DNA from 2 places in the Aequoribacter sp. genome. Region 2 is predicted to be linked to the other one. Evidence: predicted binding sites of a transcription regulator. Region 2 holds the regulator's gene; the other holds the start of a gene.

Region 1 (11,711 bases), on a different contig from region 2:
GTAAACATTGAATTAATTTCGACGCGACGACGACCTCACCCACTGAGACGGCATGAATCCATATCACTCGATCTGCGTCGCACGCATGAGGTAAACCTAATGCCAGTCGCTCTAGCCAGCGCTGCCGATAGGTCGGCAACAACCGACCACGCCAATACAGCCTCAACATGAGAAAAGGCAAGCTCAACAATAAGATTAAGGTGTAAACAAGGCGCATAAACGTCATGACTTATAATATGGGGCGAGGATAACGGCGCGACCGACTAAAGCCAAGGTAGAATTGCGCATTGGCGTGCTATAGTTTTAGTTTTGGACAAATCCTGACTATGTTAAATGCGTCGCGCCAACATTTGGTGAACCAAGTTCCCGGCTTTCTCAGTCAAGCAGAGGGCGAGGCTCTGTACCGCGCAGCACACTCGGTTGCACACCTTGGCTGCATCCTAGAAATTGGCAGCTATTGCGGCAAGTCCACCGTATTTTTGGGCGCGGCGGCTGAGCAAAGCGGCAATCTCGTCTTTGCTTTAGACCACCACCAAGGCTCTGTCGAGCACCAGCCCGGCGAGTTTTTTTACGACCCTAATTTAACCGATAAAGACGGGCGGACCGACACCCTGCACACCTTCCGACAAACCTTAACAGCAGCCGGCCTGAACCACTCTGTTGTGGCCTTGGTTGGAGACGCAACCGCTATTGGCCTGCGCTGGCAGCAAAGGCTGGGGATGGTTTTTATCGATGGCGGGCACAGTATGGACGACGCAGTCAGTGACTATCGCCTTTGGTCTGGCCACGTTGCGCTGGGAGGATTGCTCGCCGTACACGATCACTATCCTAAGGCAAGCGCGGGCGGCCAAGCGCCCAAAGCCATTATCGATGCAGCCTTACAGTCAGGCTTATGGGACTTAGTCGAGTCCTGCGATAGCTTAAAAGTCCTGCAACGCTTGGGTGCTTAGGCCCTCACAAGGTCCTTAGCATGTACAGAATTATCAGAGTCTAGTAAATTTACATGAGTAAATAACCGCGCTGCTGGCGTGTGCTGAGTTAAGGCATCGGCAGCCAACATCACCGCGGCCGCAGTCCATGTAGGACGCTCGTTCGGCCACAGTACTTGCTCTTTAAACTGATAGCCAGTCCAATAAGAGCCATCGTCGTGGCGCCATTGCGCTATCCAAGAAAAGACTTCACGCGCCAAAGCTTCCTCGTCAGAAGCTTGCAGGGCCAAGACCAATTCACAGGTCTCCGCAATCGTTGCCCAGGGTTCATCGCTAACACAACGACACCCCATACCTGGCTCGACAAATTCGTTCCAACGCGCCTGCAGCCGCTCGCGCGCCGCCTTACCTGAAAACACACCTGTTAACACAGGATAAAACCAATCCATCGAGTAGCGCGCTTTGCTTTCCCAGGTGCGATCAAAGCGCTCTGGGTGTTGGCGTAAACAACGCCCCAGCCGCTCACGCGCATCAAAATAGACGGTGTCGTGACCCAAGGTCACCGCAATATTGTGAGCACACTCCAAGCTTTTGTAGATCGAAGCACAGCCGGTAACCAACGAGTCAACTGGGATGTCGTTATCGTCGTCTACTGCCCATGTAATATCTCCGTGCACGGTTTGGAGCGAGAGCACAAAGGCCATCGCCATTTGCACCGTGGGCCAATAAAGCTCGAGAAACGCGCGATCCTGAGTAATCAAAAAGTGATGCCAAACACCTGTTGCTATGTAGGCGCAAAAATTCGTTTCTCGCCGCGTTGATTCGGCGCGCGTGCCTTGCTCATACCGTGCCCACCAACTGCCGTCGGGCAATTGCTCGTCAGCCAACCATGCATAAGCACGCTCGGCTTCTTGATACTTACCCGCAATCGACAGGGCCATCGCAGCCTCGACGTGGTCCCACGGGTCGGTATGACCTCCCTCAAACCAGGGAATTTCGCCGCTGCTGCGCTGAACTGACAAAATGTAGGACACTGTGTCTTGAAACAGCTCATGCGGATACAAACCTGGGCTAAGGTAAACTCCAGTCACGATGCTGCATCCTGTTTGCGATAATACAAGACCACACTTTTCCCCATCCAACCATTGGTTAGCGATTCTATAAATCGGGTAAGCCACGGTCGCTTCATTAAATCCCACACCAAAAGCTTGTGATACCAGCGTACAGGAAAGGCCTGAGGGTTGTTCCAAAAAATACAACGTAACCACCAGTAAGGAACGTGCAAAGCATGGGCGCCGTGCTGATAATAGAAAACAACCGGCAAAGCTTGAATTTGGCGTTTAAGATCAGCAAGTCTAAATATGCGTAAATGCCCGCCTAGCTGCAAATGGTAATCGGCCGATAAGTACCAGCAAATTTGCTCGGGCCACCGCCTAGGTACCGAAATCACCAGCCGGCCACCCGGCCGCAACACACGATTGATCTCTTTTAGTACCTTGTCGACGACAGGCACGTGCTCGAGCACTTCACTGCAAATCACAGCATCAAAGGTGTTATCAGCAAAGGGCAGACAATACCCACTGGCTTGCGTCAACACGGGACGGCGCGGCTCGCCAACGCTTTCAGCCCAATCGTGTGTTTTATGTCGGCCAGTCACTAAATCTTCGTGTGACAGATCCACACCAATAGCCTGGACATCCGCCGCTAACAAGGCACCAATGAGATGGCGTCCCTCGCCGCACCCCAAGTCTAGGACTCGGTCACCGTCTTTAAGCTGGAAATATCGAAAATCAACGGTCTGCATTAGCGAGTACTGCCTTGTATTCGTGTTCGGTTCGGCGCGCGCAGGCCGCCCATGAAAATTCCTTAACGATTCTGTCTCGCCCCCTTTGCTCTAGGGCTATTCGACGCTCGGAGTCTCGCAGCAAGTCTGCCACGGCAGCCGCTAAGGCCTGACTATCACCCGTGGGGACAACCACACCATCGTTGCCCACCACTTCGGGCAAGGCACCTCCATTAGTGACTACCACTGCGGTACCCGATGCCATTGCCTCGGCGGCGGGCAAACCAAATCCTTCATACAATGACGGCGATACAAACACACTGGCTTCGTTGTAAAACGCCACAAGATCCTCTTGGCTCACTCTAGAATAATTGTCGATTGCCGCCGCTAAGTCCAATCGATTAATCAACTTTTGCGCCTCACCCTCGGGTTTTAGCTTTCCGATCAAACGCAAACGCAAGTTGGGGAACTGTTCGCGCAGCACAGCAAAGGCTTGTATGGCGTAGACCACACCCTTCAAGGCCGTATCTGAAGACGCCGTGATCATTATTCGGTTAAGGTCTTTCACACGCCCAGGTAGGGGTTTAAATAAATCAGTATCAGTGCCGATGCCGGTAACCACTATGCGCCCAGAGTCAATACCAAACTCTCGCTCGACATCTGCACGCGCCGACTCGGACACGGCAAAAATACGTTTTAACGTCCGCGCCACCGGAATTTGCATCCGTAAAAATGAATGCCAGCGGCGCAAGAACAAGCGACGCCACCACACGGGCTCCGCCTGAAGCGCCAGACGTAAATCGCTGCTAATAGGGTGATGAATGGTGGCTACCACGGGGTAGCCCATACGCTCGACGTCCAGTAATCCACGACACAAACTCTGATTATCATGGATTAAATCGTAATTTGGTTTGTGAGTCGCAAAGTAGCGACGTAGTCGGCGGCCGAAAGTATAGGGCTCAGCGAAGCCACCCGTGAGCTTGCTTAACCACTCGACCACGTTGCTGTAAGAATGCAGGTGGTGCCAACGCAAGGAGCGCAAACCATGCTCGTAGAGATCCATACTTGGCAATTTAACAAGACCCACACGCTCATCCAAGATGGGGTACGGCGGACCCGAGATGACATCGACCTGCAGGCCTTGCTCAACCAGCGCCTTTGACAGCGCACTGATATAAACACCCTGTCCACCACTGAAAGGGTGGCTGCGGTAACTGGTTAGGGCAATTTTAAGCGGCTTTGTCACCGTTGCGTGTTCTCCAGTACCGCCAGTACAAGTATTAAGCCGCTGCGGCTTGCTCGATAAACGTTTGCACGTCCTGCATGACTTGAGCACGCTCGGGCTCGTTGAAAATTTCGTGGTACAGCCCCACATACCCTTGATACTCAGCCATCGTGGAGCCCACTTTGCCGATAAACGCTTGCGATAACTTTGGCGAAGTCATGACATCTGACTCGCCATGAAAAATCTTTATGGGCAAAGTAATTTTCGCGGCGTTTTCATTGACCAAGTTAAGCGTTGCGAACAATTCTGTTACCAAGCGGGCGCTAATTTTACCGTTGTGTACCAGAGGGTCAGCTTGATACGCAGCCACCACATCAGCTGAACGAGAGATTTGCCCAGCATCAAGCTGCATGACGCCAAGCTTAGGTAGCAGAGTGGAAATGACCTGCGTGATCTTTTGCTGCCAAATGGGTGGTGCAGGGTCAATACCCAGAGCCGGCCCAGACAATACTGCCGATTGAAACAAGTTTTGATGTTCCAGCAGAAACGCAGCCGCAATGAGACCACCCAAACTATGACCCAACAAGACCTTGGGTACATTCGGGTAGAGCTGCTCGGCTTCCGTGCACAAACGGGCCAAGGGCTCTAAAAAGTCAGTGAATTTATCGATATGACAACGCACGCCTGGCGATAACCCGTGTCCTTTATGGTCCAGCGCCACGACCGCCGTTGCGCGAGCATTAAAAAACTCAGCCAGCTCTTCGTAGCGACCGCTGTGTTCACCCAAGCCATGTACCAGAACCACCACACGCTGAGCTTCTGCGACAGGCCAATGTCGCCAGAAAATACCATCTTCAAAACTCTGCTCTAGTGCGCCTGCATGCATAGCCACCTCCGCTTATTACGCGACTTCAGTTAACCACTGTGGGTTTTGGCTGCGCTTACCGCGCACCGAATCGAAATACATGGCTTGCAATTGCTCGGTAATGGGACCACGGCTGCCTTCACCAACTGCTCGGCCGTCGAGCTCACGAATGGGTACCACTTCCGCCGCGGTTCCTGTAAAGAAGGCCTCATCGCAGATGTAGACTTCGTCGCGGGTAATGCGCTTCTCGCGCACCGTAATACCTAGCTCATTAGCCAGCTCGATCACTGTGGCGCGGGTAATACCGTCCAGGCAAGAGGTTAACTCTGGGGTGTATAAAACACCGTTTTTCACCATAAAGAAGTTTTCGCCGCTACCCTCTGCCACGTAGCCCTCATTGTCCAGCAATAAAGCCTCCTCGGCGCCGCTTTCAATAGCCTCGCGCAAGGCTAACATCGAGTTGATGTACTGCCCGTTTGCTTTGGCTTTACACATGGCAATGTTGACGTGGTGACGCGTATACGATGACGTTCTGACTTTAATACCGCGGTTGCGGGCTTCGGGATCCATATAAGAGGGCCAATCCCAAGCGGCGACCATGACGTGCGTCGCTAACTTGTCAGCGCGTAGGCCCATGCCTTCTGATCCCAAAAAGCACATTGGGCGCAGGTAAGCTTCGGGCAAGCCGTTTTCACGAACAACCAGGCGCTGCGCCTCGTTGATCGTGTCTTGATCGAATGGCATATCCATCATCAAGATTTTTGCCGAATTGAATAGGCGCTTGGTGTGTTCTTTGAGTTTAAAGATGCAGGTTCCACGCTCTTGCGTGTGGTAGGCGCGTACGCCTTCGAATACACCCAAACCGTAATGTAAAGTATGCGTCAGCACGTGTACTTTGGCGTCTTTCCACGGTCTTAGCTCACCGTCCAACCAGATAACACCCTCGCGCTCCGAGAAATCCATTGTTTACTCCCAACGTTTGCTGTTAAACCAATCGCCCCATATTAGGCCGACTGCCTGTCTATGCTTATCCCACTTCGCACCCGACACTTTGGCTGGCTCTTCTTGCAGAGCACACTCATGGGTGGCGGAGCGATACGCCAAGTACGCTTGGCTCAATGTGTTTGCTGTTTCCGCGCTTATCAGACCCGAGCTCGCCAGTGCTTCAAGTTGGCGAATGTTATCGGTGTATTTCGCCAGTGATGGGTGTTTTGCCGACAGCGCTAAGAGCGCGTATTGCACCATAAATTCGATGTCAACGATACCTCCAAATCCATGTTTCAGATTAAAGGTGTCACCTTTTATGTCAGTATCTAAATTTTCGCGCATTTTTTGGCGCATAGACTGCACTTCGTCCGCAAGAGCAACTTTGTCCCGCGCCTGCCCCATCACGGTCAAACGTATTGCTTGAAAGGCGTGAGCAAGACTCAAGTCGCCTGCGACAGCGCGAGCCCGGCTTAGAGCTTGATGTTCCCATGTCCAAGCCTCTTCTAATTGATAACGTTCGAAGGCCGCAAAAGACGATACTAATAAACCCGAGTTACCCGAGGGACGCAGACGCATATCCACCTCGTACAGCACCCCCAAGCTCATACGAGTTTCGAGCATATGAATAACGCGCTGACCCAAGCGAGTATAGAACCTCGCGCAATCGATGGGCTTGTCGCCATCGGTCATGCCCTGAGCGGGCGCGTCGTACAAAAACACCAAATCTAAATCGGACGAGTAGTTAAGCTCTAAACCGCCGAGCTTGCCATACGCGACAACACAAAAGCCTGTGCCTTCGGTCAGATGGCAGGGTTTGCCGTGTTTGTTGGTCAAATCTGTCCACGCCACGTTGACAGTCCATTCCAGAATGACTTCGGCGATAAAGGTCAGCTTATCGCTCACTTTCATCAAAGGTAAAAAACCACCGATTTCGCTGGCGGCCACGCGCAAGACCTGAGCAGCCTTGAAGTAGCGCAGCGCGTCCATTTGCGCCTCTAAATCATCCATGGGTATGGCGCGCATCTGCAGGGCTAAATCGCGCTCCAATACGTGCTTATCGGGCGCTTGATATAAGTGCTCTAGATCAAGCAACTCATCTAGCAGCGCGGGACGCAGTGACAACTGCTTCGCAATCCATGGGCTTGCAGCGCACAAGCGCACCAACTCATTGAGCGCACCGGGATTTTCAATCAGTAGCAGCAAATAAGCGCTGCGTCGCAGTACTGCCTCGACCATTGGGACAAGGCGCACCACTGTGTCTGATGCGTTGGACTGCCGCGCGCAGGCTTCCAACAGTTTTGGCATAGCAAGGTCAAGTCGCCGTCGAGGCTCTACCTGCAGAGTGCGCACGATGGCTGATTGCGTTAGACGCTCTAGGGCCGCGCTGACAGCAGCGGGGTCGTCGAAACCCAACGCAGCAATTTGTTCAAGATCTAAATCATCCCAAAACCAAGTCCGCTTGCTGCTCTCATCTTCTTCATTGGCAGGTGCAATCAGGTCGATAAAATGCCGACTCACCCTGGATCGATGCGCGTTTAGTGCAACAAGGTAATCCTCAAACGCCTGAAAACCCATGATTCGGCTCAGACTTGCTTGAGCGTCGGGGTCTTCGGGCAAGCGCTGTGTTTGCCGATCTTGATAGCCCTGAATGGCATGCTCAGAGTCACGCAAAAACCAGTAAGCGTCGCGAAGCTCACTTACCGCGTCAGCGGGTAGGCAACCCAATTGCTCGCTTGCGCTGAGGGCATCCATTAGACCTCTGCAGCGCAGGGGTGCGTCGCGACCGCCGCGAATCAGCTGAAAACATTGGCCAATGAACTCGACCTCGCGAATACCACCAGGACCCAGTTTTACGTCGTTTTGCAAACCCTTGCGAATCACCTGCTCGGAAATCATCCGCTTCATCTCGCGCAGGGATTCAATCACGCTAAAGTCGACGTAGCGGCGAAACACAAAAGGACGAAGCATAGATTCTAAGTAGGCAACATCTGCTGCATCACCCGTTAGAGCGCGCGCCTTGATCATGGCATAGCGCTCCCAATCTCGCCCCTGATCTTGATAGTACGCCTCGAACGCCGAGAAATTCATGACCAAGGGCCCACTGTCTCCATAAGGCCTCAGGCGCATATCGACTCGAAAAACAAAGCCGTCGACGGTGACCTTATCGAGCAGAGTGATGACGCGCTGCCCGACTTTAATAAAGTACTCTTGGTTAGAGACACTTTTGCGACCGCCCTCAGTCTGACCGCTTTGTGGATAAACAAAGATGAGATCAATATCCGATGACAGATTGAGCTCGCAAGCGCCGAGCTTGCCCATGGCTAAAGTCACTAATTTCTGCACATTGCCTGAGTCGGCACCGATCGGTTGGCCAAAACGTTCGCGCAACTCTTGCCCGGCGCAAGCGACAGCAGTGTGAATGCAGAATTCGGCTAGCAACGAGACTTGTTGCACCGTCTCTTGAGCCCTGCATTGGCGTGAGAAGTCACGCCAAATCAGTCGCATCATAACGCGGTTGCGCAACTTGCGCAGCTGCGCATCGATGTCGAATCCCTGTTGTTTAAGATCCTCTAATAGCCCTTCCAAGTCTTGCCAAACTAATGGTTTTGACCAACGAGTTCGCGCAAAATCCGTCTCGACCCACGCCCAATGCTGACTCACCGTCGTCAACAAATACGGACTGCAGGCTAGGGCTTGACGCCACGCTTCGAGCTCAAAATCTCGCAGGGCTTTGCCGCTGGCGGCGCAACTTTGATCCACGAGTGTCAGCAAGTTGTGAAGCGTATTGTCCATCGAAAAGTCCGTTAAAGAGCTGTAGCTCTATGCTATGCCCTGACTCTGAAATGAGCCACCGATTTTAAACTAATCTTATTTGAGTGTGACACAGCGCAAGGCATTGCCTATACTGCGGCTAATTTTTGGGAAAGCGGAAAGAAGTTCGCTGCAAACCTGTCACACTGTAACAATAATGTCATATAACAGCAGGTAAAATTCAACCATCAGTCATCGCTCACGTGCCGAGCACCTAAATCAAACGAAAAGAGGAAACTCCGTGGAAATTATTCAAAATTACGGCTCAATGCTGCTGATTATTGCGTGCGTCTTCGGTTTCTTTATGGCCTGGGGTATTGGCGCGAACGATGTGGCTAATGCGATGGGCACCTCCGTGGGCTCTAAAGCCATTACCCTGACGCAAGCAATACTGATCGCGATGATTTTCGAGTTTGCGGGTGCTTACTTAGCGGGTGGTGCCGTCACGGATACCATCCGTAAAGGCATCATTGACCCCGCCGCCTTCGAGGGGCAAAGCCATCTGCTGGTCTATGGGATGATGTCAGCATTACTTGCGGCCGGAACGTGGCTACTGATCGCCAGCATTAAAGGATGGCCGGTATCCACAACGCACTCTATTGTAGGTGCTATCGTTGGGTTTGCTGCGGTCGGCATTTCAATGGACTCGGTAGCGTGGCCAAAGATCGGCACAATTGTCGCAAGCTGGGTCGTCTCACCGCTGGTCGCAGGCACAATTTCGTACTTGCTGTTCACCAGCGTTCGAGCATTGATACTCGACCGTGACGACGCGTTTCACCGCGCCAAAAAATACGTGCCCTTTTACATGTTCCTAGTGGGCTTCATGATCGCTATGGTGACCCTGACCAAAGGCCTGAAACACGTTGGCATCAAAGTGGACATGGGGTTCTCTAGCAGCTTCGCTAACGCGCTGCCCGTCGCCGCGTTGATTGGAATTATTGTGGCTCTGATCGGAGCACAAATGTTAAACCGCATTCACCGCAAAAATAGCCAAGCCGAAGCAACATCGGCAGATATCGAGCGAATCTTCGCCGTGCTAATGGTATTCACCGCATGCTCCATGGCCTTTGCTCATGGCTCTAACGATGTCGCCAACGCAGTGGGCCCACTGGCTGCAATCGCTGGTATCGTTCAATCAGGCGGTGAAATCGCAACCAAGTCGGCGATGCCTTGGTGGATTTTGCTAACCGGTGCAGTCGGTATTGTGATCGGCCTTGCGACCTATGGCTGGCGCGTCATCCAGACAATCGGTAAAAAAATTACCGAACTCACTCCCAGCCGTGGTTTTGCCGCCGAATTGGGCGCAGCGACCACTGTGGTGTTTGCATCAGCGACAGGCCTTCCTATCTCGACGACTCACACTTTGGTGGGCGCGGTATTAGGCGTCGGTTTGGCGCGCGGCATTGGGGCAATTGATTTGCGTGTGGTGGGCTCGATCTTCGCTTCTTGGATCGTCACTCTACCCGCCGGTGCGTTACTATCTATAGTGTTCTTTTTCTTCTTCAAAGGGCTGTTTGGTGGCTAAAGCGTGTGCTGATCACCATCTTATTACCCATCAACTCAAAGAGCTGATCGCGACTTCCTCGGTCAGCTCTACCGATCCTTCTTGGGATCAAGGCAACCTGCCAGTCATCGAACGCCTGGCCGACTTTGCGCAAGCGGCTGGGTTTTCTACTGAAATTCAGATAGTAGACGCCGAGGCCGGCAAAGCAAACTTAATTGCAACCAAGGGCTCTGGCACTGGCGGTTTAGTGCTTGCTGGGCACAGCGACACCGTGCCTTTCGATGAGGGCCGCTGGCAAACCAACCCGCTGCAAGTTCATGAGCAAGACCAACGCTTTTATGGCTTGGGCACCAGTGATATGAAGGGCTTTTTCCCGCTGGCCTTGGCAGCAGCGACACAGTTCGACAGCTCGAGCTTGAGCGCGCCTCTCACACTGATTGCCACAGCCGATGAAGAAAGTACTATGAACGGCGCCAAAGCTCTGCTGAAGTCGCAAATACACCAAGCTGACGGCGTAATTATCGGAGAACCCACAAACCTAAAACCAATTCGTATGCACAAAGGCATGCTCATGAGTCGTATCGTTGTACACGGTCACTCAGGGCACTCGTCCAACCCCGCACTTGGCAACAATGCCATAGACGGCATGCATCGCTTAATCACCGGTCTGATGGCCTTGCGCTTAGAGCTGCAGGCCGAGCAAAACTTGGCCTTTGAAGTTCCGTACACCACCCTCAACCTGGGGCATATTCAGGGCGGCGACTCACCCAACCGTATTTGCGCGCACAGCGAGCTCCAGTTCGACTTACGGATAATTCCTGGCCTAAAAACCGATTTAATTACGGCAAGGATCCAATCGCTGTGCCAGCAAGAAAGCGAGCTCTCGGGTTTGAACGTCCTTTGGGAACCTCTTATGGATCCAGTGCCGCCTTTTGAAGAAGGTGCAGACTCTGCCCTCGTCCGCCTAGCAGAATCACTAACGGACGCGAAAGCCGCCAGCGCCTTATTTGCGACCGAAGCGGGTTTTTTTAAAGCGCTGGGCGCACAAGCCATAGTGATGGGCCCAGGCTCGATTGACTTAGCTCATCAACCCAACGAATACCTAGCGTTCGACCAGATTAACCCCTGCATTACCTTGCTAAGCAACGCCATTAAGCACTATTGCCTGTAAGCATGCTGTACGAACGCTACGGTTCGTACGATAATGCACACATGCCAACACAATCGCACATTCAGTGGTTTAGAAACACCACACCCTACATCAACGCGCACAGAGGAAAAACCTTTGTGGTGGCGCTGTCGGGCGAATGTTTGGCAAGCGATCACCTCACCACTATTTTGCAAGATCTGGTGCTGCTCAACAGCTTAGGCGTACGAGTTGTCATTGCCTTTGGGGCCCGACCCCAGGTTAATCAAACCCTACAAAAGGAAGGTCGATCGAGTTTATTCGAGCAAGACTTGCGCATTACCGATTCCCCGGATTTAGAACTGATTAAACACACCGTAGGTAGTTTGCGCCATGAACTCGAAGCCAAGCTGTCTATGGGCTTACCAAACTCTCCCATGCAAGGGGCCAAAGTTCGGGTTTGCTCGGGCAATTTTGTGAT
Region 2 (11,711 bases):
CGCAATAATGCCTGCCACTCTTGGCCAGACTTTCGACTGTTTTTAGCGAATACAAAATTCGCAGATGACGGTAGGACGTCGAAACCCAGTTCCGTAAGCCCTTGTGTAAGTTGTTGTCGCGCATCGATGACGGCGCTAACCGTTTCTCGAAAATACACGTCGTCTTGCACCGAAGCCAGCGCCCCTGCCTGCGCAATAGCATCTAGAGGATAGGAGTTAAAAGAGTCTTTGATTCTGACCAAGCCCTCGATAAGTTCCGCGCTCCCCAAAGCATAGCCCACGCGCAAACCTGCCAGCCCTCGAGACTTTGACATCGTTCGGACGATCAGTAGATTGTTAAACGCGTGCAATAAGTCGATGGCTGTTTCTGCTCCGTAGTCTACATAGGCTTCGTCTACAACCACTACAGAATCAGGAAAACGACGCAAGAGTGCCTCAATTTGCGCGAGCGAGGTCGCGATACCGGTTGGCGCATTTGGGTTTGGAAAGATGATCCCCCCGAGGTCTGATGGCATCGTGTCGAGGGGTATCTGGTAGGCGTCATCCACCGCTAACACGTGGGTTTCGATCTCGAACAATTGCGCCCACACCGGATAAAAGCTGTAAGAAATATCAGGGAAACATAACGCTCCCCTACCGCAAAAAAACGCCTTAAACGCAAAACCAAGAACTTCATCAGAACCATTTCCGACGAATACTTGATCTCGATTGACCCCGTGGTAGGCCGCAAGCGCTTGTCGAAGCGCATTTGACTCTGGATCGGGATAGCGCCGAAGCTGATCCCCGCTGACGTTTTTCATGGCTTGCAACGCCATGGGCGAGGGAGGATATGGGCTTTCGTTGGTATTGAGCTTTAACATGCCCTCACGGTTCGACTGTTCGCCCGGCACATAGGGGTGTAAAGCATCCACACCCTCACTCCAAAAACGACTCATTGTGTTTCCTATCTTCCTATCACTAAGACAATGCGGGCATTTCACCCGCGCCCAAATGGCGCACATCTTGGCCTTTTACCATGTAGATGACTTGCTCACCAACGTTACTTGCATGGTCGCCGATGCGCTCAAGAGCCTTCAAGGCCCAAAGCTCATTGACAATGGTGCTAATCGAGTGAGGCGCTTCCTGCATATGCTTAATTAACGCCTGCATTGCCTCGGCATAGAGAGAGTCCAGCGAGGCATCTTCTCGCACAATTTGCACTGCAAGCGCCACATCAGACCTTGCGAGCGCATCCAGAGATTGTCGCAAGGTTTTGATGACTGGTCGCGCAAGCTGCCGCAACTGCACGAATTGGCTGCCGGAATCACTACTCTCGACGATTACTTTAGCCTGGCGTGCTATTTTAGCAGCTTCATCGCCTACCCGCTCTAAATCAAGGTTGATTTTCAGTACCGCTAGGACCAACCGCAGGTCACTCGCGGCAGGCTGTCGTCGTGCCAAAATCCTCGCGCACTCTTGATCAATCTGGCGTTCAAGCTCGTTCACTAACTTATCGTTAGCAATGACTTCCAACGCTTTCGCACTGTTTTTTTCCAGCAATGCCGCCATCGCGAGTGTGAGTTGAGCTTCCACCAACCCGCCCATGGCGAGTATATCACTTTTAAGCGTTTCTAACTCGCTGTTGAACTGTCCGGAAATATGTTGCTTCTGATGATCATATCCTAGCATGGAGTGCTCCAATTAACCGAATCGGCCGGTTATATAGTCTTCTGTACGAACCTCTCGAGGGTTCGTAAACAATGTCGTGGTATTGTCGTACTCGACAATTGTGCCGTCGTGCATGAATGCAGCCCAGTCCGACACTCTGGCCGCCTGCTGCATGTTGTGCGTCACAACGACAATGGTGAAATTTTGCTTTAGACGGTAAATCAACTCTTCGATACGCAGCGTTGAAATTGGATCGAGTGAGGAAGCGGGCTCGTCAAGCAATAGTACTTCTGGCTCAACGGCGATAGCGCGAGCTATCACCAAACGTTGCTGCTGTCCGCCCGACAGCACCGCTGCCTGCACGTCCAACCTATCCCGCACTTCATCCCATAAGGCCGCGGCAATCAGCGCTTGCTCGACTTTCTCTTGCAGAACGCGTGGCGATTTCTCACCCAACAAGCGCAGGCCATAGGCCACGTTCTCGAAGATCGACATCGGAAAAGGATTCGGCTTTTGAAACACCATTCCGATACGCTGACGTAGGACGGTGGGATCTATCCGAGCCCCAAAAATAGACTCACCCTCAAACAAAATATCCCCCGTAATTCGCACTTTAGGGGTCAATTCAACTAAACGATTCAGACAGCGTAGTAAACTGGATTTGCCACTACCAGACGCCCCAATAATGGCTGTCACTGCGTTTCGTTCCAGAGAGAGCTGCACATTATTCAGAACGGCTCGCCCGGGTCCGTAACTTAGCGCTAAATCTTTGATCTCTATGATCGGTTGACTCATGACATTCCTTACATTAACGCAGTAAATTCTGATAACGACGGTTTAATCGATTTCTCAAAGCAACCGCCAGCGCATTGAGTGCAACCACTATCGCGAATAACACAACAGCCGTCGCATAGACCCTCGCCTGCACCAAGCTACTATCAAGACTTTGGAATCCCAGGTCGTATATCTGGTGCCCCAAGTGCATGAATTTTTGATCCAAAGCCAAGAATGGAAACTCGGACTTGAGCGGCAACGTCGGCGCATACTCGACTACACCGACTAGCATCAATGGCGCAACCTCGCCCGCTGCTCGGGCAATAGCGAGAATTAAGCCCGTCATCATTGCTGGTGCGGTCAACGGCAGCACCAACCTGATAAGGGTTTCTGCACGTGTGGCACCCAAAGCAAAGCTTGCTTCCACGATCGACCTAGGAATGCGCGAGATCCCCTCCTCGGTCGCGACAATCACCACAGGTAAAGTCAGTAGAGCTAAAGTCAGTGAGGCCCACAGCAATCCAGGCTCACCAAAGGTTGGAGCCGGCAAGGATTCGTTATAAAAGAGACGATCTAACTCGCCGCCTACCCCGTAAACGAACAAACCCAGACCGAACACGCCGTAGATAACACTGGGGATGGCCGCCAAGTTGTGAACCCCTGTACGAATCAATCGGGTTAAATAGCCGTCACCCGCGTATTCATGTAAATACACCGCGGCCAAGACCCCCAAAGGCATGACAAAAACCGTCATGAGAAATACCATAACCACCGTACCGACAACAGCGGGATAAACGCCACCTGCCTCTGAGTTCGGCTCAAGTCCTTGCGTCAGGAACCGTAGTACATTTTTCGAAGCGATGGACCACTGCTCAATGCTAGAAAGCTGGTTAGGCAAGTACCAGTAGTCCAAATCACTCAAAGCATAGCGATAAGATTCGCCATGGCGAGTCGCAAGTTCCAGCGTATCAACATCGAGTGACTTATAATGGCCCAGAATCCTGCCTTCTATCTTGTGTTGCAACAGGATTGCCGATTCGGGCTTACTTCTAACAACATCTCGGCCCTTTCGATCTAACCGTATCAGCCGGCCCTCAGCCGGCTCTAGCGCGCCTTGATCGACAAGTAGCGCGGAGTCGTCGCGGTAAATCGGTAGCCCCAGCACAGCAGTGTCGGTCGCCGTATAGGTCCATTGATAGATGGGCATCGGCCACCATTGGGGCTTGGCTTGCTGCAATAGCAAAGCGAGCATAACGCCCAAACCCGACAGTGCCAGAACTAAAGCTCCCGCGCAGAAGAACATCACGGCATCATCAAAACGCCATAGAGACCTTTGCCTGGCAAGCGGACTTGTCATAATTGCGCAACTCGTTCGCGCAGCCTGACTCGAACCCACTCGGCAACTGAATTCAGCACGAAGGTGAACAGGAAAAGCAACAAGGCGATAAACATAAGCACGTGAAAATGTACTGAGTCGGGCACAACCTCGGGCATTTCAAGGGCTAAGGTGGCCGACAAGGTCCGCAAGCCCGTGAAGAGACTGGGATCCATGGTGGCGGTATTTCCCGTCGCCATAAGTACAATCATCGTTTCACCAACCGCCCTTGCAAAACCCATCATCACTGCTGAAATGATACCGGGCGCCGCTGTCGGTAATACAACCGATTTTGCCGCCTGCCACTCACTAGCACCCATCGCGAGCGCGCCCTCACGTAAGTAGGGTGGCACCGCCGCCAAGGCATCTTCTGCAATCGAGTAGATCGTTGGAATGACGGCAAAACCCATGACTAGGCCGACCACAATGGCGTTACGTTGCTCGTATTCAATGCCCCAGTTATGGGCTAAATACGACACCAAACTGTGTGACGTGCCGCTCGCTGTAAATTCCGAAAGAGCGCTGGCAATTAGGAGTGCAAAGGCAATAGCAGCCGCACTGAACAGCAATTCAAAGCCCGACAAACGTGCCTCAGTCCGGTTACCTGGCAGCAATCTCCAGATTCTTGAGGCTAGATACAAGCACAACGGAACCGCTATAACAAAAGAAACTATCAAGCCTAAATTTTGTTCCAGCCAAGGCGCAAGCCAAAGCCCTGCAACCAGACCAAGTATCACGGTTGGAATCGCCGCTAATAGCTCGACCAGAGGCTTGATACGAGCACGCAGATCGGCTGTCAAAAAGTAAGAAGTAAAAATTGCCGCAGCTATCGCCAGAGGTGCAGCAAACAAGAGACTGTAAAATGCGGCTTTCACAGTACCGAGTATAAGAGGTGTGATAGAAAACTTCGATTCCGCAGTAGGCGTCAAAGGCATGCTCTGCCAAATGTATTGGGGACTTTCGTAACCCTCGTACATCCGACGTTCAAACAGACTTAAAATACGTAAGCTCCGCTCGCGCGTATCGACCTTCAGACTCATAAGCTCGTTGCCCGTTGCGCGAACTATGACACCGTCAGGAGTCATATACCAAGCGGGTTGAGCCGCATGTGACAGCGGTGGTTCCCGTAGCGAGAAATATTGCTGGCTCTGAAAGTCCGTATCAAGCCACTCAAGGTTTCCGCTACTGCTTGCGACAATTAATCCTCCAAAAGGTGGCGCGAACACCTCAGCTATATCGGTATCTGTCAGCGGATATTGATCTAAGAGACTCAGCGCAGGGCCTTGTTCATCAAAAGAGATGCCGTAGATATGGACTAATGTGTTGCTATCGATTAGCGCAATTCCATAAGATGAGCGAAGTACCCTGACAAATGTGAGCTCAGACACATCCGAAAATCGTCCCGCAATCATGCTTGAATCGCTCTTATAAATCCAATACCGCCCGTCTTCAGCGACCGATAAAAGCATTGCGCCTTGGCCAATAAAATGAACGCTGGAAATCTCATGAGCTGTGTCGAGGCTTAATTGTTGTTGCAGGATGACCTGCGTCGACGTTGATACTGGGCCACGCTCAGATCGAGCGACGAGCCACTCAACTCGATCTTCGTAGTGCAGCAAAATATGGAACACATCCTCGTTCTGGGCTTGGACTCGCATAGCCTCTGGCAGCTCCGCCAGTTGCTGGGAGACGATGGGTTGCTGAACTTTTTGCGCTGAAGATTTGCCTAAAAACCAGTCGTAATCACTGTAAAGCCTGAGCACTCTATCGCTCGTTACCGTCACAAGCACGGATGCGCTTTGCTCGTCTACCGCAAGTCTGACGACATTGCCAAGGTTATCTTCATACTTTTGCTCGCCAGGGTTGCCGAGCGTGAAAACCTTGAAGTCGCCGGACGCAGTGTCTTGCGATAGATACTCGGTCTCACCCAGCGCAGCAACAACAGGGCTGTGCGTATCAAGGTTATAAGTGATTATCTCTGAGCGAGTATCAGCCCAAAATAGCGGCCAAGACGCCCAAATCAAGAATAGGAAAATAGAGGCGATTGCCAGCAATACTAAGGTTGCTCCAGTGGTCACAGCCACCGTAACAATACGATCGATCCATCGACGAGAGGGAGCCAGTGCGGATCTAGCGTCGGTATAGCGAGATTTCATAAGCCCAACTCTATTCGAATCTTCGTGCGCACGTCCTCGGGGAGCGGGATAAACCCCGAGCGTTTAATAACCTCCTGTCCTCGACCCGACAGAACGAGGTCAACAAAGTCTCGCTCAGCGCCTCTCAAGGGCGACGCTGCAGCTTGATTAACGTACAAGTAGAGAGGTCTTGCCAAGGGGTAATCGCCCTTTAAACTGGCCTCCGGCTCTGGCATATAGGCTTTAGAATTCTCATCTGCGCTGATTGCAAGGATTTTGACTAGGGGCGATTGATACCCCACACCACTGTATCCTATGCCGCGAACCGAGCTGCCGACGGACTGAACCACTGAACTCGATCCTGGCTGCTCACCAACGCCTGTATCGAAATCGCCACCACACAAGGCGACTTGTCGGAAATAGCTGTAAGTACCCGAAGCGGAATTGCGTCCAAAGGTCGTGATTTTTTGTTTATCGAATGACTCAGCACTCAGCTCCGACCAGTAGTTGATAGCCTGATCAGCGCCACACCGACGGGTCGCCGAGAAGACCGCATCGACTTGCTCAAGACTGAGTTGCGCCAAGGGGTTCTGCCAGTGGACGAACACCGCTACAGCGTCCACTCCAATAACAACCTCGGTTACGTCGTAGCCGTATTCTTGCCGAAACCTCAGCTTCTCCGCAGGCGACATGCGCCGACTCATAGGTCCGAGACTTGCGGTGCCTTCTTGTAATGCGGGCGGCGCCGTACTTGAACCATTGGCCTGCACCTGCATCACAACATCGGGGTATTGCTGATTAAAAACCCTCGCCAGGCGAGTCATGACACCACCCAAGGTATCAGAGCCTACACTTGAAAGTTTGACCGCTGGACTGGCCGCATGAACAGCCTCGACGCACAAAGCTAAGACCAGTAATGCAATGAACTTGCTAGCGAAAGTATTGCGATAAGCGAACATGGCACGTGTCATAAAATCAGAGGTCGCGACTCATTCTATGAAAGCTCAAACTAAAACAACTGCCTGCACCGAGCTCTGACTCGATTTTCAGTTGCGCCTCGTGGCTGGCTGCGACATGCTTCACGATCGCAAGTCCTAGCCCCGTGCCACCTCCGGCAAAGGAGCGCGATTCATCGACACGATAAAAACGCTCGGTAAGACGCGGAATATGTTCCTCCGCAATCCCCAAACCTTGATCGCAGACCTCAATGCAGAGCGCTTTGTCTGTTTCACTTAAGGTTAAGGATACCGGCTTTCCCTCTGGCGAATACTTCAGCGCATTGACAACCAGATTACTGAGCGCACTAAACAACTCCCTGTAGTCTCCCTCAATTTTCGCATTTGGAACGGCGCACCGATACTCGATGGCTCGAGATGGATACCCTCCCCTCAAATCTTCCACCACTTCGCCGCATAGGGCGGCTAAGTCCACCTGCTCACGCACTCGTTTTTTTGTTGCTGTCGCCTCAATCTTTGACAGCCACAACAAATCACGCACTAAGTTTTCCATGCGCTGTGACTGCTGAGCCATCTGTTCAAGGGGTTTTATCAACGCCGCGGGCAGCATCTCCGATTGCGATAACAGCGTATCCAGATAACCCGATATCACCGTAAGTGGCGTTCGAAGCTCATGTGATACATTGCCGACAAAGTCCTGACGCGTCTGTTCTATTTGCACCAGCTGTGTGACGTCCCGCACCAGTATAAGACGATCCCCGATACCGAAAGAACTCACTTCCACTTGCAGATGTCGCGCAGGAAAATCGTTGGTGCTGAACGTCAGGGGTTCAGTATAGTCACCCACGATCATGTAACTCGAAAACTCAGGATAGCGCACCAAACTTAACAAGTTTTGACCTTTATCTTGCGGATACCGTAAACCCAATAGGTATTCCGCAGAGCTATTACTCCACTCGATCAAACCTTTCTGGTCGATGAGGAGTGCACCATCACGCAAAGAGCGAAAAGAATCACGAAGGTAATCAACAGTATGCTGTAGGCGCGATCGCGCATCTCGATTGTGGCGTTGTATTGCGTACATCTGATCCAGCATCATTCCCCAAATACCCGAGCCCTCAGGAGGCTCAGATTCGGGGTGGTCAATCCATTGCAGTACCCTGCGGAGCTGCCATAAGTAACCGAACACAAAAAACAGCAATACGACCGTCAACGCTTCGGCCGTCGCGCCAATCACCCAACCAATCGCCGCGGCGATCAGTAGCAACAGAACAATGGTTTGAAGTTCTTTGTACCAACGCCCTACTGCACGCATAAGGTCTAAATCCCAGGCGGAGAAAAGCGATAACCCGTACCGCGTACGGTCTGAATAAAGTGGCTGCAATCACCCATGTCGTTTTGCAACGCTTTACGTAAGCGACGAATGTGGACATCAACCGTACGCTCCTCAACATAGACATTACCGCCCCATACCTGATCGAGTAGCTGACTGCGTGTATAGGCGCGTTCTGGATGTGACATAAAAAAAGTCAGTAGTTTAAATTCAGTCGGTCCCATCGCGAGCGGCTCACCCGCGAGGAACACACGATGGCTACTCATATCTAAGACCAACTCGCCCGCCTCAATCCTCTCGGACGAAGGCATGGCGCCACTGCGACGTAGCAATGCTCGGATTCTTGCAATGAGCTCACGTGGGGCAAAGGGCTTAGTGATATAGTCATCCGCGCCGACGTCTAACCCCTGAATGACATTGTCTTCCGAGGTCTTTGCCGTTAGCATGATCACCGGAATTTCTTCAGTGAGCTTATCGCGTTTGAGCCGTCGAAGCAGTTCAATACCGCTGCCACCTGGTAGCATCCAATCCAGCAGGACAATATCAGGGCGACGATCAATGATAATTGCGTGAGCGTCCATGATGTTATCGGCTTCTATGCAGCGCAAATCGGCGATTTCTAGGGCCATGCGCAACATATCCCGGATAGCGACCTCGTCTTCAACAACCAATACTGAACAATTTTTCACGGCAACAACTCCTTGCGCGGATACTGTAATATTGCAACATTATCGCGTGCAAGGCATGACAATTCTGTGACAAAGTGAAATAAAAATGACTGTTGCGTTAAAACCAGTCGAACCAGCCCTTATTCGCAGCATCGAGACGACTCTTGCACCCTTGCAGTTGCGTCCTGTACCGCCCAGCGCGAGCGTGAACTTTATTGGCTACACCGACCAGCCACGATTTAGATTTATAAGTTCCTCTCGCGTAGCCACCCTGCCCCTCATGATAATTAAGATACAGCGCTCTCGCATCGGTCGCTGAAACGCCGTTCTCTTTATACGACAGCTTGTTGTACCAGCCGATAAAATCAATGGCGTCATCGAACTCGTCGCGGTCGGCGCCGTAGGCGCCCGCATCACGTTTATATCGCTCCCAAGTACCCGTCAGTGCCTGAGAATAACCGTAGGCATTTGACGGCCGAAAACCGGGGATAAAGCCAAGAATCTTTTTGCGTGGAGGCTTTGCCTTCGCCTCAAACTTTGACTCTTGGTGGACAATCGCCATCATAGTGGGAATATCCGCATCCCAACGTTTTGCTGATTTTTTTGCGCTCTTGTACCAGCCTTTTTTTTCGTCAAAAATAGCGCAAATGTTGTCCAAATCGCTTGGAGGTGCAGTCGTACACCCCGCGATGACGATAAGTGCTAAGCTAAATCCAAGCCGACTTACGCGCGAGAAATTCATCTTCGTTTATTACCTCCACACCCAAAGCTTGCGCTTTTGTGAGCTTACTCCCTGCCCCAGGGCCTGCAAGCAACACTGTGGTCTTTTTAGACACACTCCCTGCCACACTTGCACCCAAAGATTTCAACAACTCGGTCGCCTCTTCGCGAGAAAACTGCTCGAGTTTGCCTGTTACCACCCAAGTCTCTCCAACAAGCGGTGCGTTGTCGACATCAATCGGCGCTACCTCAGGCCATGAGAGCCCCGCTTGCAATAGCGTGCTGATCACATCTAAGTTAGTCGATGAGTTTAGGAATGATCGAATGTGGCTTGCAACGATCGGACCGACATCCGGCACAGCCAGCAAATTATCAACAGACGCCGCTAATAGCGACTGAATCTCGCCAAAATAGTCCGCCAGCCGCTCGGCCGTTGTTACGCCAACTTCGCGAATGCCCAACGCATACAAAAAACGGGCGAACGTCGTCCGTTTAGATCGGTTTATCGCATCAATGAGATTTTGAGCCGACTTGGAGCCCATTCTTGGCAACGCGGCAAGCTCAGTGAGAGTTAGACCATAGATATCGCTGGGGTCCTTCAACCGCCCTATGTCCACTAGCTGTTCCACTAACTTCTCACCAAAGCCCTCGATATCCATGGCTTTGCGCGACACAAAATGAATAATCGCACCCTTACGCTGTGCAGAGCACGTCAGCGCCCCACTGCAGCGTTGTACCGCCTCACCCTCTTCGCGCACGATTGCGGATCCGCACACGGGACATTGCGAGGGAAAAACAATCTTCCTCAGCTCCCCTCGCCGCTCTTCCGGCAACGCCCTCGCCACCTGAGGGATAACATCACCAGCGCGCCGAACGACCACTAAGTCACCAATCTCCACCTGCAGACGTTCGATTTCGTCTGCATTATGCAGAGTTGCGTTACTGACGACGACACCGCCCACCGATACCGGCTCGAGTCTCGCCACAGGTGTTATCGCACCCGTTCGACCCACCTGAAATTCAACATCCAGCAAATGCGTTAAAGCCTCTTCAGCGGGAAACTTCCTAGCGATTGCCCAACGTGGTGCCCGCGACACAAAGCCCAGCTCGGCCTGCTCGGCCAATGAATTCACTTTGTATACAATACCATCAATGTCGTAGTCTAAGCCGCTCCGGCGCCGAGACAGTTGCTCGTAGTAATCAATGCAGGCCTGAATGCCCGAGACGGCTTGCACTTCATCGTTAACGGGTAGCCCGAGCGATTCGTACCACCGTAGCAACCCATACTGGCTATCGGGGATATCCACACCTTGGGTCACACCAACGCCATAACAGTAAAACGCGAGCGGCCTTTTGGCTGTGATCGTGGGATCTAGCTGGCGCAAACTACCTGCAGCAGCGTTACGCGGATTAGCAAATGTTTTTTCACCCTGAGCCTCGGCGCGTTGATTAAGACGCGTGAAACCCCGCTTTGGCATAAAAATTTCGCCTCGCACTTCAAGGACGTCAATCGAGTCAGCGCCATGCAACCGTAGCGGTATATTTTTAACGGTCTTGACATTGTGGGTGATATCCTCACCCGTTTGACCGTCACCTCGGGTCGCTGCCTGAACGAGCATCCCTCGTTCGTAACGGATAGCAACCGCAATGCCATCGAGTTTAGGCTCACAGACATAGTCGATAGTCGCCATCTCAAGCAACCCGAGTCGTTCGCGCGCTCTGCGATCGAAATCGAGCAGCTCGTCATTGGAAAAAGCGTTGTCAAGCGACAGCATTGGTATGACGTGCGTCACTGGCGCAAAGCCCTCTGCCGGTTTCCCACCAACCCTTTGAGTCGGTGAATCTCTTCGAGCGCACTGAGGATTTTCAACTTCTAATGCTTGCAATTCTCGGAACAGCTGATCGTACTCAGCGTCAGAAATTGTGGGCGCGTCCTGCTCGTAATACTCTCGACTGTAACGCTCGATTAGAGCAATAAGTTCAGCAATACGCTTGGCTGGATCTACAGGCATCAGACTCACGAACGCTTTTGTAGCAGCTGTTTTCTGGCATACTCGCGCAACAGCGTCTTATCGTGCTCGATCGCCTGCTTGGTTAAAACGC

What was found. The regulator PhoB, encoded in region 2, activates phosphate uptake and scavenging genes when phosphate is short. The targets are predictions, from matches to a motif close to TGTCATAAANNTGTAACA.
Region 1: the regulator PhoB is predicted to act here: its motif matches at 8,748-8,765, upstream of ACTF5Z_RS00985 (inorganic phosphate transporter).

What each region holds. Positions count from the first base shown of each region.
Region 1 covers NZ_CBFHWH010000002.1:55,683-67,393, forward strand. The annotation lists gene waaA (lipid IV(A) 3-deoxy-D-manno-octulosonic acid transferase) at 1-169, opposite strand, end outside; gene ACTF5Z_RS00950 (class I SAM-dependent methyltransferase) at 327-950, shown strand; gene ACTF5Z_RS00955 (prenyltransferase) at 947-2,020, opposite strand; gene ACTF5Z_RS00960 (methyltransferase domain-containing protein) at 2,017-2,733, opposite strand; gene ACTF5Z_RS00965 (glycosyltransferase family 4 protein) at 2,720-3,958, opposite strand; gene ACTF5Z_RS00970 (alpha/beta hydrolase) at 3,993-4,823, opposite strand; gene ACTF5Z_RS00975 (branched-chain amino acid transaminase) at 4,839-5,765, opposite strand; gene glnE (bifunctional [glutamate--ammonia ligase]-adenylyl-L-tyrosine phosphorylase/[glutamate--ammonia-ligase] adenylyltransferase) at 5,769-8,582, opposite strand; gene ACTF5Z_RS00985 (inorganic phosphate transporter) at 8,842-10,125, shown strand; gene argE (acetylornithine deacetylase) at 10,118-11,275, shown strand; gene argA (amino-acid N-acetyltransferase) at 11,317-11,711, shown strand, end outside.
Region 2 covers NZ_CBFHWH010000014.1:12,647-24,357, reverse strand. The annotation lists gene hisC (histidinol-phosphate transaminase) at 1-935, opposite strand, end outside; gene phoU (phosphate signaling complex protein PhoU) at 958-1,668, opposite strand; gene pstB (phosphate ABC transporter ATP-binding protein PstB) at 1,681-2,442, opposite strand; gene pstA (phosphate ABC transporter permease PstA) at 2,456-3,778, opposite strand; gene ACTF5Z_RS04125 (ABC transporter permease subunit) at 3,775-5,952, opposite strand; gene ACTF5Z_RS04120 (PstS family phosphate ABC transporter substrate-binding protein) at 5,949-6,890, opposite strand; gene phoR (phosphate regulon sensor histidine kinase PhoR) at 6,907-8,202, opposite strand; gene phoB (phosphate regulon transcriptional regulator PhoB) at 8,208-8,909, opposite strand; gene ACTF5Z_RS04105 (hypothetical protein) at 9,007-9,630, opposite strand; gene ligA (NAD-dependent DNA ligase LigA) at 9,596-11,620, opposite strand; gene zipA (cell division protein ZipA) at 11,626-11,711, opposite strand, start outside.